4 regions of the Paenibacillus dendritiformis genome follow, and region 3 is predicted to be linked to each of the others. Evidence: predicted binding sites of a transcription regulator. Region 3 holds the regulator's gene; each other region holds the start of a gene.
The links. Region 3 encodes Rex, which represses fermentation and respiration genes when NADH is low (regulators of the CRP and FNR family bind a similar motif). Its sites were predicted from a motif close to TTGTGAAATATTTCACAA; they were not measured.

Region 1 (3,149 bases), 250 kb from region 3:
TTCTATAACGGAATTTGATGCCCTGCTGTGCTTCTTTTAACGGCTTCATGCTCTTTTTTCGGCTCGACTTCCTCCAAAATGCTGCAAAAGTGCAGCGTTCGGAGAGCTGCTTCTTACCCGAATTGGAATTCCTGCAGAATTACATCAATTTAATGAGATCGCGAGAAATATGAGGTAAAATCAGCCAAAATAATGCTCTAGCGCAGGAATTTTTACAAAGTTAAGCTGAAGTGGCGAAAAATAATGTATTATTGCAGTATTGTGGTGAGACAGAGCACCTGCGGATGGAAACCGAGCACCTGTAGATGGAACAGAGCACCTGCGGATGGAACAGAGCACCTGTGAAGGCAACCGGGCAGAGGCGGAGGATTGCGACTGCGCATGCCAGAGCATGCAAAAAAAGCCAGCGGCATCAAGCGGCTGGCTTCGCTATGCGATTGGATGGGGAACGAAGGGGCCATCATAGTCGGATATTTAGATCCGGCAGATCTCCTTCGGACACATCTCGCACCGGCAGACGTCCCGCAGATGATCCAACTCGCGGATGACAATCATGCCGCTCTCGTATTCGAGCACGCCCTTCTTGCGGAGATCGCTCAGCATCCGGTTCACGCTCTCGCGGGTAGCGCCAATCATGTTGGACAGATCGGTGTGCGTAATCTTTTTGTTGATGAGCACGCCGCCGTCATCCAGTTCCTCTCCATACGTGTTGGACAGGCGGATCAACGTCGAGCACAGCGCGCCCGGCTTGCCGTACATCATCAGATCGCGGAATTTCGTCTGCGTCAGACGATGGTGGATTCCCATCCATTTCATGAAATCGATTGAAAAATCGCAGTATTGACAGATTAAAATCTCAATATCTTTCTGATCGATCAGGCCGAGCTCGGCTTCCTCGATCACTTCCGCCGTGAAGCTGTGCTTCGTGCTGTTGAACGGGTCGACCTGCCCGATCATGTCTCCGGCTTGATACATATAGAGAATCAATTCCTTGCCTTCATCCGTCGATTTCGTGATTTTGACGCGGCCGCTCTTCAGAATGAAGAGCTTGTCGGACACGTCGCCTTCCCAGAATAGATGCGAGTTCTCGGGGTAGGTCCGATCCTTCGCAATCTCCAACAGCCGCTGTCGGTTCTGCTCCGAAAAACACGATAAGTTGCAGTGTTCGCCGAGTTGTTCCATCATGTTGGCCACTCCATTCGCCTCCAATTGTCTATTTCCAAATGTTATTTATTGGGTTTTATGATATATCATGTGACATGTTTCACTAAATCCTTCGATACTACTATCATGGACGTTCCAGCGAGTCTTGTCAATTTAGAAATGTTTAAATTTTTTACAAATTAGCGACAGATTGTGACGAGTGTCACAAAGTCTGGACGGGCTGTAAAAGATAGACGAAAAAAAGAATCATCGCGTGACATAAATCACATACAGCTTAGCCGCAATAAGCTACACTAGGATTGTGAAAAGATTCACAAATAAAAAACCGAGGAACATCGGATGAAGTCCGCAGCATGATAAATAGAAAGCAAACCGACAGAGAAGCGGAACCCCGGGTTGACTTGGTCTACGGAGCGGAGGCGGAGAAGATGGCAGCACAACCGAAAGCAACGGCAATGGAAAAGAAAAATGTCCCGAATGCAGCAGAGCATATTGATCAATTGGTGGCGCGCGCCAAGAAGGCTCAAGCGGCTTTTATGGACATGACGCAGGAACAGATTGACACGATTGTGCAACAAATGGCGTTGGCCGGTCTCGACAAGCATATGCATTTGGCGAAAATGGCAGTGGAAGAAACGGGCCGCGGCGTGTATGAAGACAAGATCACGAAAAATATTTTTGCCACGGAATACATCTTCAACTCGATTAAATACGAGAAGACCGTCGGCGTCATCGAGGACAATCCGAATGGCGCGTATATGAAAATTGCGGAGCCGGTCGGCATCGTGATGGGGATTACCCCGGTGACGAACCCGACATCCACGACGATGTTCAAGGCGCTTATTTCCATTAAGACGCGCAACCCTATTATTTTCGGGTTCCATCCGTCGGCCCAGAAATGCAGCGCGGAAGCAGCTCGCATTTTGCACGACGCAGCGGTCAAATACGGCGCTCCCGAGCACTGCATCCAATGGATTGAATATCCGTCCATGGACGCGACCAATGCGTTGATGAATCATCCAGACGTGGCGCTCATCCTCGCGACAGGCGGGGCGGGCATGGTCCGGGCGGCGTACAGCTGCGGCAAGCCGGCGCTCGGCGTAGGCCCGGGCAACGTGCCGTGCTTCATTGACAAGACGGCGGATCTGGAGCAGGCGGTCACTGACCTGATTCTGTCCAAAACGTTCGACAACGGCATGATCTGCGCTTCCGAGCAGGCGGTCATTATCGAAGAACCGGTCTTCGCCGAAGTGAAAAAGCTGATGCAGGCCAAAGGCTGCCGCTTCCTGACGAAGGAAGAGACCGGCAAGCTGCAGGGCATGGCGATGAAGGCCGAATCCTGCGCCGTCAATCCGGCCATCGTCGGTCAATCGGCGAAGCAGATTGCGGAAATGGCCGGCATCTCGGTGCCGGACGATACCAAGATTCTGGTGGCCGAGCTGGACGGCGTCGGACCGAAATACCCGCTGTCCGCCGAGAAGCTGAGTCCGGTGCTCGCCTGCTACAAGGTGAAGAGTGCGCAGGAAGGCATCGATCGGGCGGCCGAGGTCGTCGCCTTCGGCGGCATGGGTCACTCCTCTGTCATTCATTCCCATGACGACGACGTGATTCGCCGCTTCGCGGACCGCCTGCAGACCGGACGGATTCTCGTCAACTCGCCGTCGACGCACGGCGCAATCGGGGATATATACAACACCAATCTCCCTTCGTTGACCTTGGGCTGCGGCTCGTACGGACGCAACTCGACATCTTCGAACGTAACGGCCGTCAATCTGCTCAATATTAAACGGGTGGCGAAGCGAACTGTGAATATGCAATGGTTTAAAGTGCCGAACAAGATTTATTTTGAAAAGGGCGCAACGCAATATTTGGCCAAAATGCCGGACATCCACCGGGTGATGATCGTTACCGACGCCATGATGGTGAAGCTAGGCTACGTCGAGAAGCTGGAATACTATCTGCGCCAGCGCCGGACGCCGGTCGCG
Region 2 (3,149 bases), 2.5 Mb from region 3:
ACTTGGTCGCTCGCGATCGACGCGGGCCCGGATTCGGTGGAGGCGCTGCGCGAGATGCAGGGCCTCGATGCCGCAGAGATGATAGCGGCGGTCCGGCCGGATCTGCATATCCTGCAGACGCACTGGCCCGACTGGATTAAGCCCCAGGACGCGCTTCCGCCGCAGTATATCCGCAGCTATCAGAGCTTCGTCGATCAGATTCGCTCCGTTCATCCGACGATTCCGCTTGGCGTCCAGGCCGACATCGGGTCGTCGCTGGCCATGGTGAAGGACCGCGCTTGGTACGACTCGTTCGGCCGCGAGGCGGCGCAGATGGGGTTCCGTACTTGGACGGCCTATGAATATCATCTCGGCAAATATATGTACGAGGAAGCGCCCGTTCCGGTCACCGTGGCCCGCCCGCGGCATGACAAGGCAGTCATCTCGTTCCAGAAGCGAATCGACGAGTCCTCCGCCAAGCTTCCCGGCAGCCTCCATATCATAACCGAAGAGGGGGAGACGCCCGTCTCTCCGGAGCATGTCACCGTCGACGGCAATAGGCTCATTATCGAATGGGATCGGCTGCCGAAGAAGGAATTCCGCCTGCGGATTCAACACGCGACGGACACGCCCTCCTACTGGCTGTACAACAAGGATCAGCGGGCGAATGCAATTAAGGCGGATACCATTGTGACGGTAGGGAAGAAGAATCATTAACTGAATCGGATGATAACCGTCCACTCCCGGGATGCAGGATCGTTTTCGGGGGTGGTCGGTTTTTTTACACACAATCGTTCTTTTGCCTGCCATAGAAGGGATTATCACAAATACGCCTAGTTCGCATTTCCGGGCTATGGTTTCGATCACCGCCATGCTTTGGATTATTGGTATGTTCGAGATTAGAAAAAATTTGAATGTCGCGATTTGGATGTTGATCCTTTTTGCGTTCATGTTTATTTTGACCGTGGAACTTTCTAAAGTAAGTTAGGTCGTTGGAATAAAAATTTTATATTTTTGACGTGACTTGGCCGTGATCCCTCACGGCTATTTTGTGTTCTTATTACTGATCAACTTGATTCCTTGATGTAGCTTTGGCTCTCAAGGCCTCTTTTTGCACAATTCTTGATAGTATTTTATGGAAAAACATAAAGAAAAAGTAGATCTCAACCGCTTCCTTTTGCGGTAATGCTATGCCTTTTCTCTTCCAGCTCAAGTTTAATTTTTAAGCTTTTGTGAACAATGGCACAAAGTTCGCAATTTGCTCACTCTATTCTGATAAGATGTGATTAAAGTCACATTAGCCCTGCCTGTCATCTGACAAAATAACACTGAGTCCTGTAACGTTTGTCATTGATCAGGCTGTTCCTCGTAACGCAGTCAACGGCTTATGCCAGGCGCATAGGGCGAAGACGGCTGCCCGAACCGTGCTGGCAGGGCCTCGAAAGAGGATGTTCAAAAAGTTAGCTTCTGAGTTACATAGTGTTCCAAGAGGCACCCTTTTTTGAACTCCCCATAATAAAGAAAGGTGGAACGAAAAAATGGATACGCTAATCTTATCACGCATCCAGTTTGCGTCGACGACGATTTTTCACTTCTTCTTCGTCCCGGTATCCATCGGGCTGGCGCTGCTGATTGCCATTATGGAGACAATGTACGTCGCCAAGGGCAATGAAGAGTATAAGAAAATGGCCAAGTTCTGGGGTAAATTGTTCCTTATCAACTTCGCCGTCGGCGTCGTGACCGGTATCATTCAGGAATTCCAGTTCGGCATGAACTGGTCCAACTACTCCCGCTTCGTCGGAGACGTGTTTGGCGCCCCGCTTGCCATCGAGGCGCTGCTTGCCTTTTTCATGGAGTCTACGTTCATCGGGCTCTGGATCTTCGGTTGGGAGCGGCTGAGCAAGAAGGTGCATTTGCTGTGCATCTGGCTTGTGGCAATCGGAACGACGATGTCCGCTTTCTGGATTCTCGCGGCCAACTCGTTCATGCAGCGTCCGGTCGGCTTCGCTATCAACAATGGCCGGGCCGAGATGAATGATTTCTTCGCGCTGATTACGAACGGCCAGTTGCTGGTGGAATTCCCGCATACGGTGCTGGGCGCATTTGCGACAGGCGCCTTCCTCATTACGGGTGTCAGTGCGTATAAGATGCTGCGTCGCCAAGACTTTGAGTTTTTCAAAAAATCCTTCAAGCTGGGTATCGTGGTCGCCTTGATCTCGTCGTTCCTGGTCGCGATCTTCGGCCACCAGCAAGCGCAGTACTTGGTGCATACACAGCCGATGAAGATGGCTGCGGCCGAGAGCCTGTGGGAACGCAGTGAGGACCCGGCGCCATGGACGGTTATCGCGTCGATTGATCCGGACAAGCAAGAGAACAAGATGGAAGTGAAGATTCCATACTTGCTTAGCTTCCTGTCCTACAGCAAATTCTCCGGAGACGTCAAGGGGATGAAGGAGCTGCAGGCAGAATACGAACAAACATACGGACCTGGCGATTATATTCCGCCGGTGCGCACGACCTTCTGGAGCTTCCGCATCATGGTCGCTGCCGGCTCGCTGATGATTGTGCTTGGCTTGTACGGTGTCTACTTGATGGCGCGCAAGAAGCTGGATCGGAAGAACACATGGTTCATGCGCTTCATGCTGTATGCCATCTCGCTGCCGTTCATTGCCAATACGGCGGGCTGGATTATGACCGAGATCGGGCGCCAGCCGTGGACTGTATTCGGGCTGATGACGACGGAAGACAGTATCTCGCCTAGCGTATCGGGAGGCTCGGTGCTGTTCTCCCTGATTGCCTTCTCTGCCATTTACACGGTGTTAGCTATCGTGATGGTCTACCTGTTCGTACGCGTAATCAAAAAAGGACCGAACGAGGATGTTACTGTCCGCGTGTCTCACGATCCATTCGATAAGGAGGAACGTCATGCTCTCACTCAATGAATTATGGTTCGTTCTTGTCGCTGTGTTGTTCGTCGGCTTCTTTTTCCTCGAGGGCTTCGACTTCGGGGTTGGCATGTCGACTCAATTCCTGGCTCGCACTGATGGAGAGCGCCGGGTGCTAATCAACTCCATTGGCCCGTTCTGGGATGCCAATGAAGTCTGGCTTCTGACCGCCGGCGGGGCGATGTTCGCCGCCTTCCCGAACTGGTACGCGACTTTGTTCAGCGG
Region 3 (3,149 bases):
AGGCGGACGATGCGGGCATCGGGATGCGCCTGTTGAATCGCGGCCTTCACCGAAGCCTTATCCGCGCTGTCGGCTGCCGGGATCGAGGCGACCCGATCGGGGAATACCCATACCCAGACGGCCTTCCCTTCCTGATTAACCCCATTTATGACATAGACGACTTCATCCCATATGCTCTTCTCGATGCCGTTCACTTCGGTCAACGGCGCCTCTTGCTGGGCGCGCTGCAAGATGTCTGCTTCCTTCATGCGCTCGTCGGAATAAATGTAGTTGACATACATCACCAAGGCGACAATGAGCAGGATAAGCACGACGAACGCCAGCGCGGCGATGAACCACCGGTTGCGGCGGCGGCGACTGCGGCTTCTGGCCATGCGTTCCTCCCGTCAGCGCTCAAGCAGGCGCTCGAAGCACCGCCCGGCTTCATAGAGAATGCGCTCTTCGTCCAAGGTGAGGCATTGGCCGTCCTTGATCACTTGGCGCCCGTCGACCCATACATGGGCGACATCTTTAGCGGAAGCGGAATAGATCATATGCGAGACGAAGTCGGTATGCGGCACGAAATGCGGCTGGTTCACATTCACCGCTACGATATCCGCCTTCATGCCGGCTTCCAGCAGCCCCAGCTTCTCCGCCCGGATCGTCCGGGCTCCGTACAGCGTGCCCATGCGCATCGCTTCAGCTGCCGGAACGGCCGTCGGATCGCCGGATACGCCCTTATGAATCAGGGCCGCCAGGCGCATCTCTTCGAACATATCCAGATTGTTGTTGCTTGCCGGCCCGTCCGTTCCGAGCGATACGGTTACGCCCGCGCGAAGCAGCTCGGGCACCCGGGCGACGCCGGAAGCCAGCTTCAGATTGCTGCCGGGATTATGAGAGACCGCTACATCGTGACGAGCCAGTACTTCGATCTCCTCATCGGTCAGATGCACGCCGTGCGCCACGAAGGAAGGCCGGGAGAAGAAGCCGAGCTTCTCCAGATGAGCGACGGGACGAAGCCCGTAGTCCGCGACATTCTGGGCGACTTCCGCCGCGGTCTCCGACATGTGCGTATGCAGCGGAAGATCGAGATCATGCGCCGCCTGCACGAACTTCTCGATGAAGCCCGGAGGACATGTATACGGAGCGTGCGGAGCCAGCATCGCCGTGATGCGCCCGTCCGCCTTCCCGTGCCAATCCTGGGCGAATTGAACGGCTTCCCGGAGCTTCGCTTCCTGCACGTCTTCCGGGCATAAGCCGATGGCGCCGCGCATCAGGCAGGCGCGCATGCCGGACTCCTCGACGACCTTGGCCACCTCATCCATATGGTCGTACATATCCACGAATGTCGTCGTCCCGCCTTTCAGCATTTCCAGGACCGAGAGCGCCGTTCCCCAGCGGACATCCTCCGCGGTGAATTTCGCTTCCATCGGCCACATCTTCTCCTGCAGCCACGTCTGGAGCACCATGTCGTCTCCATATCCGCGCAGCAGCGACATCGCCGCATGGCCGTGCGTGTTGATGAGCCCTGGCATGAAGAACAGCCCTTTGCCGTCGATCCGCGCCGCTTCGGAAGTGTCATGCTCCTGCGGCAGCTGTTCTCCCACATATACAATCATGTCATCTTCAATGACCATCGCGCCTGTAACGGCCGTGCGCTCCGCGCCTGGGCGGAGCGAAGCAAAGGTCCCGTTCTCAATAATCATTTTCGTCATTCTACCGGAGCTTCCTTTCTATCATCGGATAAATAATAGGCCAGACTGAACATGTCCGTCGTAAAATCGGCCGTATGCACCCGGACATGAGCCGGGACGCGAAGGATGACCGGCGCGAAGTTCAAGATCGCCTCGACGCCCGCCTCGACGAACTGTTCCGCGACATGCTGCGCCTCCGAGGCGGGCACGGTAATGATGCCGATGCGGATTTTCTGCTCGCGCACGGTGTCCGCCAACTCGCTCATCGGCTGCACCCGCAGATTATTGATCTCGGTGCCTACCTTCGACTCCAGCGCGTCGAATACGGCCACAATCCGCATATTATCCTTCATATAAGCCGTATAGTTGCACAATGCATGGCCCAGCTTCCCCGCGCCGACGAGACCGACATGAATAATCTGATCCAGCTTCAGTATATGACGGATTTGTTGAATCAGGTAAGAGACGTCATACCCGATTCCTTTGCGTCCAAAATCGCCGAAATATGCCAAGTCTTTGCGAATCTGGGCGGGATTGAGGTCCAGCTTCTGCCCCAAATCCTGTGAAGAAACCGTCAGAACCTCTCGCTGCTTCAGTTCCATCAGATGACGTAAATAAACCGGCAGTCTGCGAACGACAGCTTCTGATATTTTCAACGTTTTCATATCTATTTCGTTGCCCCCTCATCGCTCTTACACGCCTATTTTTCGTGCTCGCTTAACCACGCTTCGATTCTGGGCACCAGCTGCACATTGGCCATGTGCTCCATCTTCGGCCCAGGAAGCGAATATAAGAAATGTTTGCCGTAGCTCGTCTCGATTACCCGCGTATCGTACACGATGACGATGCCTTTGTCCTGAGCGGTCCGCACAAGGCGTCCGAAGCCCTGCTTGAAGCGGATGACCGCCTGCGGAACCGAATATTTCCGGAACGGGTTCTGCTTCTGGCGCTTCAGCCGATCGCATTTGGCTTCGACGAGCGGATGGTTCGGCGGCTGGAAGGGCAGCCGGACAATGGCGAGACAGGTAAGCGCGTCGCCGGGAATGTCGACGCCTTCCCAGAAGCTGCTCGTACCGAGCAGCACGGAGGCCGGCTGCTCCCGGAAGCGGCGAGTCAGCTTGCTGCGGTTCCCGCTGTCGATGCCTTGGCCCAGCACCTGGATGCCGCTTGCGCTCAACGCTTCCTTCAGCGGGTCGTACACATCCCGGAGCATGCGGTACGAAGTGAACAGGACGAGCATCCTGCCGCGCGTGACGAGCGCCACATCCCCGATCGATTTCGCGAGCGTCTGATTGAAGACTGCGTCGGACGAGCCTTTGACGCTGGGGAAATCCCGCGGGATTACGACCAGCGCCTGCTCCCGGTAATTGAACGGGGAAGGCAGAATCACCGTATGCAGCCTGCCGTCATTGGCGGCTTCCGCAAGGCCGATCTGTTCCTGCACGAACTGAAAGGACTTGTCGACGGACAGCGTCG
Region 4 (3,149 bases), 260 kb from region 3:
CTCGCCAGTGCCGCTCACGAGCCGGGCATTCACCCGGTACATCCCCGGAGCGAGCACGGTGTCCGGCTTCAAGGTCAGCCGCTCCAGCTCCCGCCCGCAGCGCACGGCGAGTTCGCTGCGCCACAGCACCTCGCCGTCGTCCGCTGTCAGCTCGACGCTTGCCTGCCAGACGACTTCCGCGGCGTCGGCCGCGCTGCGCCGCGAAGCGGCCAGCGGTCCGCCGGCGCCGTAGCTGGCCCGGGCCGCGGGCAGGAGCTGCGTCTGCAGGGTCAGCTTCGGACGATCGCCCGGCTCATAGCAGGCCAGACCCGGCTTCAGCCACCAATCGCTGACGCCGTACGAGCAATAGCGGGCCCAGGACAGGAGCGCCTCCGCTCCCGCCTGCTCGAGGAACTCCGCCGTCAGCGGCTGGTTCACGAACAGCCAGCGGGTGCCGGCGAACTCGCCCTTCGTGTTCTCGAGGAGCACGACGGGCGCCCCGACTTCCCGGCCATCGCGATCCAGCGCGATCACGAGCGGAATGATATGCGCATCCATCGGGCCGGCGGAACCATGCTCCCCGGGACAGTCGTCGTGCCGGGTCACCCAGAGCACGAAGCTGCAGGTCGGCGAGGCCGGCCACAGCGGCGCCGCCTGCTCGAACAGTGGGCGCTCCGCGTTGGCGGCGAAGCGCTCGAACCGGCCCGCCTGCACCGGCATGCACTCGTGGATGCGAAGGCGCTGGTGATAGGCCGTCTGCTCCGGCTCCGGTGTCCAGCCGCTGCCGTCGCGGTAGACGGGAATGCGGAAGGGGGAGCCGCCGGCGCTGAGCAGATGTCCGCCCCGTTCGAGGAACGCGGCGATGGACGTCCACGCGCTCTTCGGGAAGTACGGGGCGTGCAGGTTGATAAATACGCCGCCTTGCTGGGCGTCAAGCGCCTCGGCAAGCTGATCCGCTTGCACGATATTCCATTCGGCGGCGAGGCGTTCTCTCATGCCGGAAGAGAGTGCGCCGCCGGCGGAGGGGAAGGTTGGATCATATAAGCATACATAAGAAGTAGTCATTGAAGCAGCTCCTTTAAGTGCGTGTTCAAAAGGCCGCAACAGGCTTTTCGAAGCAACTGTTCATTTGAAATTATTGAGTTGACGCTGTTCTCATTATAGGGGAAGTCGAAAGGACTGTCTTTATAAGAAATTCCCGTCTCGCGGTTGAGGCTGAGGTTCGATGGCCAGTGCAGCGGCAAAAACCCCGGAGCGCGAACGGAGCGGTTTGAGCCAAATGTGAACAAATCCGAGAGAAAATTGACACATTTGATGTGCGTAGAATCACTCGTCTTGCTTCCAGTTAGAGGTAAAATACAAATATAAATGTATGTGAAAAAAGTAACAATACATGAATGAGGATTTTGGATTGTGAGAAGGAGGGACCACCATGGAACGAAAATGGCGGCTGGTCGTCGTCGGCAACGGCATGGCAGGCATCAATACGGTGGAGCAGCTGTTGAAGCTGACCGACCGTTACGACATTACGGTGATTGGGGAGGAACCGCATCCGAACTATAACCGGATTCTGCTGTCTTACGTGCTGGAGGGCAGCAAGAGGCTGGATGATATCGTCTTGAACCCGTATTCGTGGTACGAAGCGGCCGGCATTACGCTGCTGGCGGGCGAAAAGGGAGAGCGGATCGACACCGAACGCCGCGTCGTCCTGACCGATAAGGGCCGCGAGGTGCCGTATGATCGGGTCATCATCGCGACCGGCTCGACGCCATTCCGGCTGCCTGTGCCCGGCGCGGACAAGGAAGGCGTCATCGGCTTCCGCAGCATCGAGGATTGCGATCGCATGATTGCCGCAGCGGGAACGCATAAGACGGCAGCCGTCATCGGCGGAGGTCTGCTCGGGCTCGAGGCGGCCAAGGGGCTGGTTCAGCTGGGCATGGACGTGACAGTGGTCCATCTGCCCGACTATGTGATGGAGCGCCAGCTCGATATGACCGCGGCGCGCCTGCTAGAACAGGAACTGGAGCGGCAAGGCATCCGGTTCGCGCTCGGCAAGCAGACGGTGGAGATTACGGGCGGCGAATGCGTGGAAGGCCTTCGCTTCAGCGACGGGACGGGATTGAAGGCGGAGTTCGTCGTCATGGCGGTCGGCATTCGTCCGAATGTCGGCATCGGCCAGGCGAGCGGCCTCAGCGTGAACCGGGGCATCGTGGTGGACGACTGGATGCGGACCTCCGCCGAAGACGTCTATGCCGTCGGGGAGTGCACGGAGCATCGCGGCGTCTGCTACGGGCTCGTCGCTCCGCTGTTCGAGCAGGGCGCGGTGCTTGCCAAGGCGCTCGCCGGCGTGGAGACGAAGCCGTATGAAGGCTCAGTCTGCTCGACCAAGCTCAAAGTGTCCGGCGTCGACGTCTTCTCGACAGGGATCTTCCTGGAGACGCCGGAATGCACCACCCTGACCTTCCATGACGGGTGGAAGCGCACGTACCGGAAAATCGTGCTCCGGGACAATATCATCGTCGGCGCCGTGCTGTTCGGCGACACGGATGATGCCGCCAAGCTGGAACGCCTCGTGAAGCAGGGGGCGGCCATGACCGACGAGCTGTACCAGGAGTTGACGGGTACGGGAGGCTGCTGCGGCTCGAAGACGAATGCGGCTGCCGATCTGGCGGATGACGATATCGTCTGCGGCTGCAATGGCGTAACCAAAAAGATGATTTTGGACGCCATCGCGGATAACGGCCTGACGACGCTGGACGAGGTCAAAGCTTGCACCGGCGCTTCGCGCTCCTGCGGCGGCTGCAAGCCGCTGGTGGAGCAACTGCTCCAGCATGCTCTCGGCGACGGCTTCGAGGCGGGCTCCGGCAAGCAAGGCATCTGCGGCTGCACCGAGCACCCGCGCGAGGAGATTGTCGCCGCGATTCGGGAGCAGGGGCTTCACACGGTTCTCGAAGTGATGGCTGCGCTGGAATGGAAGCAGCCGGAGGGCTGCTCGAAATGCCGTCCCGCGCTGAACTACTATCTCGGCATGATCTGGCCGGAGAGCTACCGGGACGACAAAGCGTCGCGCTTCGTGAACGAGCGGATGAACGCCAACATTCAAAAGGACGGCACCTACACGGTCGTGCCGCGCATGTACGGGGGCATGACATCGCCGGAGGAACTGAAAA

Region 1: adhE (bifunctional acetaldehyde-CoA/alcohol dehydrogenase) is a predicted target of Rex. The motif match lies at 1,464-1,481, and genes of this name have one in related genera.
Region 2: L6439_RS27110 (cytochrome ubiquinol oxidase subunit I) is a predicted target of Rex. The motif match lies at 1,260-1,277, and genes of this name have one in related genera.
Region 4: nirB (nitrite reductase large subunit NirB) is a predicted target of Rex. The motif match lies at 1,352-1,369, and genes of this name have one in related genera.

What each region holds. Positions count from the first base shown of each region.
Region 1 is NZ_AP025344.1:3,883,947-3,887,095, reverse strand. Features, by position in the region: gene L6439_RS17240 (Crp/Fnr family transcriptional regulator) at 475-1,185, opposite strand; gene adhE (bifunctional acetaldehyde-CoA/alcohol dehydrogenase) at 1,620-3,149, shown strand, end outside.
Region 2 is NZ_AP025344.1:6,109,219-6,112,367, reverse strand. Features, by position in the region: gene L6439_RS27115 (N-acyl-D-glucosamine 2-epimerase) at 1-696, shown strand, start outside; gene L6439_RS27110 (cytochrome ubiquinol oxidase subunit I) at 1,518-2,921, shown strand; gene cydB (cytochrome d ubiquinol oxidase subunit II) at 2,905-3,149, shown strand, end outside.
Region 3 is NZ_AP025344.1:3,632,145-3,635,293, forward strand. Features, by position in the region: gene L6439_RS15990 (cell wall elongation regulator TseB-like domain-containing protein) at 1-374, opposite strand, end outside; gene L6439_RS15995 (amidohydrolase) at 387-1,694, opposite strand; gene L6439_RS16000 (redox-sensing transcriptional repressor Rex) at 1,691-2,338, opposite strand; gene dinG (ATP-dependent DNA helicase DinG) at 2,374-3,149, opposite strand, start outside.
Region 4 is NZ_AP025344.1:3,889,122-3,892,270, reverse strand. Features, by position in the region: gene L6439_RS17260 (alpha-amylase family protein) at 1-1,044, opposite strand, end outside; gene nirB (nitrite reductase large subunit NirB) at 1,412-3,149, shown strand, end outside.